Linked DNA regions of Crateriforma spongiae. The protein of the gene in region 2 interacts with the protein of the main gene of each other region in a pairwise test. Links are inferred from orthologs where the notes say so. Each region holds a gene or a part of one and is shown on either strand. Other genes may lie near its edges.

Region 1 (3,281 bases), on a different replicon or contig from region 2:
GTCGGCAATCGACGAGTATTTGAAAAGCCTGCGTCCGATGCCCAGCCCCCACCGTATCGATGGCCAACTGAGCGAAGCGGCCCAGCGAGGTCGCGAGGTTTTCGCCACATCGGGCTGCATCCACTGCCACGCCGGACCGAACTTCACCGAAGGCAATGCTTATGACGTGGGGACTGGTTTGAATCGGGAACGTGGAAAGCGATTTGACACACCGTCGCTGGTGGAAGTCTGGCGTACCGCGCCGTATTTGCACGACGGACGTGCGGCCACCATCGAAGACGTCTTGGTGAAGTTCAATGAAAATGATCGTCACGGACGAACGTCCGAATTGAGTGACGAACAGGTCAATGATCTGGTGGCGTACGTTCTGTCGCTGTAATCAGGTGGGAAGGTTGCTCAGCGATTCGATGCCAGGCACGAGTGAGTGGTGAATCAGGATTTAGTTTGGCTACAGCATGTCCATCGGGTCGATGTCCACGACGTACTGGACGTCATCCTTTTCGGGGATACGGAAATCCTGGCAAGCACGCCGAATGGTTTCGCCCAGCGGGCCGGATTCCGGGCACTGCAGTAGAGCGTGGAAACGAAACTTGCCGCGTAGACGAGCAATCGGGGGCGGGGCAGGGCCCAGGATGCGAATTTCGTGTTTCAGCAAGTCCCGCGTTGCTTCGATGCGTCCCACCAATTCTTCGGCGATACGTTCGGTGGTCTCTTCTTCGGTGCCACGGATGATGATCCGAGCGACGCTGCCCCACGGCGGGTAGTTGTACTTCTTTCGGTTGACCAATTCGTCTTCGGCAAACCCGATGTAATCGTGCCGCGATGCCGCTTGGATAGCGGGGTGTTCCGGGGAATAGGTTTGCACGATCACGCGACCACCGCGGTCACCACGGCCGGTTCGTCCGGCGACTTGGGTGACCAGTTGGAATGTTCGTTCAGCGGCGCGAAAATCGGGGAAGTGCAGGGCACTGTCGGCGTTGATCACGCCAACCAATAACACGTTGGGAAAGTCCAAGCCTTTGGCGATCATCTGTGTTCCCAACAGGATGTCGATCTTTCCTGATCGAAATGCTGAGAGCACCTTTTGGTGGCTGCCCGGTCGCCGCATGGTATCGCTGTCCATCCGTGCGACATTGGCGTTGGGGAACCGTGCCTTGACTTCGACTTCTAGTTTTTGTGTGCCCAGGCCTCCGTATCGGATACCGTCGAATCGGCATGCCGGGCACCATGGAGGCGTCGCGATGCAAAAGTCACAGTAGTGGCACATCGCTTTGCCGCCGTCGCGATGGTGCGTCAGTGGCATGTCGCAATCCGGGCACGCGACAACGTGACCGCACGATGGGCACTGGATGGTGGTCGCAAACCCTCGCCGATTTAGCAGCAAAATGCACTGGCCCTTTTCATGGATTGTTTCTTGAACCGCTTGATGAAGCGGGCGGCTGATCGCACCCACGGTTCGATCGTCTTTGATGCGCATGTCGACCAATTGAACGTCGGGCATGGCCCGGTCATGCACTCGATCAGGCAGCGATAGACGTTCGGCGTGGCCGGTTCGTGTGGCATGCCAAGATTCCAGCGACGGCGTGGCGGAACCCAGCAGCACGGGAATGCCCAGTGAATTTGCACGAGCGATGGCCACCTTTCGGGCGTGATATCGAGGCTGGGTGTCCTGTTTGAACGAACCATCGTGTTCTTCATCGATGATGATCAGCCCCAGTTTGGGCAGGGGGGCGAACACGGCGCTTCGCGGGCCGATGACGACTTGAACTTCGCCGCTGCGGATTCGCTGCCATTGGAAATGGCGTTCGGCGGGCGTCATCTGGCTGTGTAAAACCGCGACGCTATCGAAGCGTCGTTCGAAACGTCCCCGTGTTTGCGGAGTCAGGCTGATTTCGGGCACCAACACGATCGCACCGCGGCCGAATTTCACCAAGTGTTCGATTGCACGAATGTAGACTTCGGTTTTTCCACTGCCGGTCACGCCATGCAGCAGCATGACCTTGGTTTTCTCCGATTCAACGGCTTGATTGATCTGTTTCAATGCGTCCGATTGCGAGTCAGTCAGATGGTGTGTTTTCTCCGCTTCCCCGTCGTTGATTTGCCAGCGGGTGGACATGCCGCTGTTTTGTTCACGTCGGCGTTCGCTGGACAGCAATCCCTTTTTGTGTAGACGCCGAATCGGGTCTTCGGTGCAACCGACTTGGATGCTGATCTGGGCCGCCGTCATGGGGGCGTTTGCGGCCAGCAGTATTCGCGCAACAGCTTGTTGCTTGGGTGACAGGCCGGCTACGATTTCTTCTGTCAAATCTTTGGGGTCGGCCCGGAAATACGTCTTCTGTTTCGTGCCGGCGCTGCTTCGTACGCTGGACGGAATCAGCGTGTCGAAGACTTGTCCGGCGGGTGCCTGGTAGTAGTGGGCGATCCAAAGGACCAGTCGAACCAAAGCTGGATCGCACAGAGGTTCCTCGTCCAGCAGTTCACTGATCTCACGCAGTTTGTGCCGGCTTTTGCCGGCCATGTCGACATGGATGCACCAGCCCATCGTGCCGCCCCGTCGTCGTCCCAGCGGGACACGGACTCGCGACCCGGGTTGGATGTGTGACCGCATTGCATCGGGAATTGCGTAGTCATACGGGCCGTGCGGCGACTGGCTGAAGACAACGCGGGCGATTGCGGTTTCTTCGGCTGCGACCAATTCCCAGGGCGGCGGCGATTTATCGAACAGATCCACCTGACGCGACGCGTCATCCCCGCGGTTGCGGTGGGGCGGATCGTGGTCAAAATCGTGCGTCATGGCGTTGCCCGACGGCGGACTCGTGTCGTGGGGGGCGTGATTGCAGGCATCTGTCAACATAATGCATCCCTTCGAAAGTGTCGTTGGCTGGCATTTTGCCGATGTCGTTGACACGTCTGGTCACCCGCGGGGCGAACTGAGGCATGCGGATGCGTTGGGGCCATGGCTCGAGAATGATTCACGGTCGAAAGATGGCCGTCGTTGCCCGGACCGATAGACAAGAGTGACATTTCATCATGCGTATTGGCGTTTTTGGGGGATCGTTCGACCCGGTGCATCTGGGGCATTTGTGGATCGCCGAATCAGCAATCGAAACACTGGGGTTGGACCAATTGAGGTGGATCCCGACGGCGACGTCCCCGCTGAAACAGGATCGGCAGGCGGCCGCGGATGAAACCCGTGTGGCCATGCTGCGGTTGGCATTGGGCGGTGCCGACCAACACATCGTCGACGATCGCGAAATTCGCCGGGGTGACGTTAGCTATAC
Region 2 (2,985 bases):
CTGCTTTTTTGGCCATGTTTGTTCTCTGGGGAACGGTCGTTAAAAAAAGTCGAGGGTTAGGGAGATGCCCGTGTAAAACGTCATGTTTTGGCGGGCAATTTATTTGTGTCTTGCAATACGGTCAATGAGACAGCTGGTCCAGAACGTGCGGATGCGACCAACGAGCGCGTCAAGCGGAACCAGAGACCGGTTGTCGATCACCCGTCAAACATCTCTCTGACCAGCTGTCTTGGTCGCTCGACCGACCCCGCAGACCTGGGACTTGGGACGTAAATTCGACGAAGCCGATGCTGTCGCAAGACCCGAGAGTTGGAAGCATTTCCGGCCAGGAAGATGTCGAGCCGAAGATGCACGCCGCGTCCCAAAGCGACACTGCCGACCGAAAAGCTGGCGGCGTTGCTGTCTTCCATGGCCAGCGACGACAATCGCCTTTGAGGCAACCACGGGCATCGTCACGCCGAAGCGTTTTTCGCGCGGGATACCTGGGCAATGGCTGCCGCGAAGGAGACCGGTCGGCGGGTCCGGCGCGGCGACAAGGCGTCCGAAATGGGGCTGACAGGAATCGAACCTGCACTTCCGAAGAAACTGGAACCTAAATCCAGCGCGTCTGCCAGTTCCGCCACAGCCCCGCGGTGTGGTGTTTGTGTCTGGTTCACTTAAGGCGAACCGAGAACCGTCGAATTTCAATCACTATGGAAGCGGTTGGTCACTCCGATGCTGAGGCGAATCAGATACGGAGGCGACCCAATCAATCGCACGCCCCGGCCGAACCGATTCGGTTAGGGCTGGGGCAATGCATTCGCGAAACGATCCGGTGATCGCCCCGCGCTTCGTCTTCGGCCGCGTGTCTCGTCCGGATGCATGTCCGGACAAACGAAACACGGTCAACGGCTTGCAATCAGGCTTCGGCCGATTCGGCGGTGACCGTCGGGACGACCCAGACTTTCAGGCTGGCGTCGACTTCGCTGTGCAAGTGGATCTTGACCGTGTACAGACCCAGTTCCTTCAGCGGACCTTCCAAACGGATCTGGTCTTGGGCCAAGGTGAAGCCGGCTTCCTTCAGGGCGTCGACGATTTCGTGCGGACCGACGCTTCCGTACAGGTGACCTTCGTCGTTGGCATTGGCTTCGATCGTGATCGACTGCTTGCCCAGTTCGTCGGACAGGTCTCGCCACTCCTTCAGCTTTTCCAGTTCGATCGCACGCAGTTTGTCGCGGTGCTTTTCCACCATTCGCTTGTGGTGGTCATTGGCGATGGTTGCCAGACCTTGCGGCAGCAGGTAGTTCAGCGCGTAACCGCGTTTGACTTCGACGATGTCGCCCTGCTTGCCCAGGTGTTCGATGTTGTGGATCAGCAACAGTTGGATGCCGCCGTTTTCGCCCTTGGGCAGGCGTTTAAACGTTTGCTTGTGACGGGTCGCAGGCATGATCGTGATCTGTGATGGAAATGGTGAATGAATGAAGTGTTTTGGTTAGATTCGTCGGCCTTGGGCGGCGAGTCGATCAGAACGGGATGTCGGCGTCTTCGTACCCGGCACCTTCGCCGGTCGGCTGCGCGTCACCGCGTCCGGGTGGCGGACCCGAATCATCGCGATGGCTTTGCGGCGGGGGACCGCCCTGGGACGCGTCGCCTTGTGCGGGACGACGACCGCCGCCACCGCCGCCGGATCCGTCACGTCCGCTGATCAACTGCATGCGTTCGCCGATGACCCGCAGTTTGTAATTCTTCTTGCCGTCCTTTTCCCAGGAATCCAGTTTCAGGCGGCCTTCGATAAAGATCGGAGAGCCCTTGCTTAGGTATTCGCTGGCGACTTCCGCGGTTCGTCCCCACAGGGTGACGTCCACGAAAGTGGTTTCGTCGACCCATTCGCCTTCGGCATTCTTTCGTCGATCGTTGACGGCGATACCGATGTCGGTCACGGCACGTCCCCCGGGCGTGTAACGCAAGTCAATGTCTCGCGTCAAGTTGCCCATCAAGACGACGCGATTGTAGCTGGCCATCGGCGAGGTCTCCTTGTTGTGGTTTGGGGGATGTGACGATGAATCGCGGAACGCGGAATCAGGCTTCTGCCGGGGCTTCGGCGGCGGCCGGGGCCGGTGTGTCGCCGGATTCCGAGTCGCCGGCTTCGTCCGAATCCGCTCCAACGACGCGTTCGCCGCGAGCGTTTGCCAGGATCGGTTCCACCAGGCGCGGATCCAAGCGGATGGTCAGGTGGCGAACGACGGCGTCATCCAAGTGGAATCCGCGGTCGGTCTTGGCGACCACATCGCCTTCGCCGGAGAAGTACACCAACCAGTAGGTGCCTTTTTGGTGCCCGTTGATCGGGTACGCCAGTTTCTGTTCCATCCACAATCGGTTGACGTGAACTTCACCACCGGCCGCCGTGACAACTTCTTCCACTCGTTTTGCAACGCCACCGGGGTCGCGTGCGTAGTGGTTGCTGTCCAGGATCAACAGGGTTTCGTAGGTGTTGTTGGCCACTTTTCGGGGTCTCTCGTAAAAAGTGATTCGATGCCGGGGCGATTCGTCACCGGATCGTTTCGTTGTCTGTGCGGCTTTTCGGTCAATCGGCCTTCGCGTTGTATCGGCTCATCACCGCCGTCATGTCGTCCACTGCCCAGTCCATGACGGCCTGAGCGGCACGATCGATCGCCGGATCGATCAACGACTGTTCCTGGGAATCGAAGCGACCCAACACATAGTCGGGCGTTTGCCAACCAGGTGGCGGTCGGTCGATTCCAACCCGCAAGCGGGCAAATTCTTCGCCGCCCAACATCCGAATGATGTCGGCCAGCCCTTTTTGGCCACCCGCACTGCCGCGTGGTCGGATCCGCAATCGCCCGGTCGGCAGATTCAGATCGTCGCAGACGACCAGCAGGTCGGCGTCATCCAATTTGTAAAAATCTTTTGCCTTGCGGACGCTTCGGCCGCTGGCATTCATGTAAGTGTGTGGCCAAAGCAGGACCAGTTTTTGTCCGCCGCTGT

The links.
Region 1: the proteins of HFP54_RS02965 (region 2) and priA interact in binary tests that used the Escherichia coli proteins (3 or more experiments, as listed by UniProt). The link is inferred for Crateriforma spongiae from one-to-one orthologs.

What each region holds. Positions count from the first base shown.
Region 1 is NZ_JAAXMS010000002.1:280,793-284,073, reverse strand. Bases 122-3,151 are described here. They hold priA (replication restart helicase PriA), read right to left. Parts: upstream 2,795-3,151; coding sequence 449-2,794; downstream 122-448. Other genes in these bases: nadD (nicotinate (nicotinamide) nucleotide adenylyltransferase), read left to right, coding at 3,031-3,151; HFP54_RS05240 (c-type cytochrome), read left to right, coding at 122-379. In the rest of the region: more of HFP54_RS05240, read left to right, coding at 1-121; more of nadD, read left to right, coding at 3,152-3,281.
Region 2 is NZ_JAAXMS010000001.1:800,301-803,285, forward strand. Bases 252-2,985 are described here. They hold HFP54_RS02965 (single-stranded DNA-binding protein), read right to left. Parts: upstream 2,001-2,985; coding sequence 1,503-2,000; downstream 252-1,502. Other genes in these bases: rplI (50S ribosomal protein L9), read right to left, coding at 899-1,426; rpsF (30S ribosomal protein S6), read right to left, coding at 2,059-2,481; pth (aminoacyl-tRNA hydrolase), read right to left, coding at 2,564-2,985. UniProt on the Escherichia coli protein: Plays an important role in DNA replication, recombination and repair. Binds to ssDNA and to an array of partner proteins to recruit them to their sites of action during DNA metabolism. Acts as a sliding platform that migrates on DNA via reptation.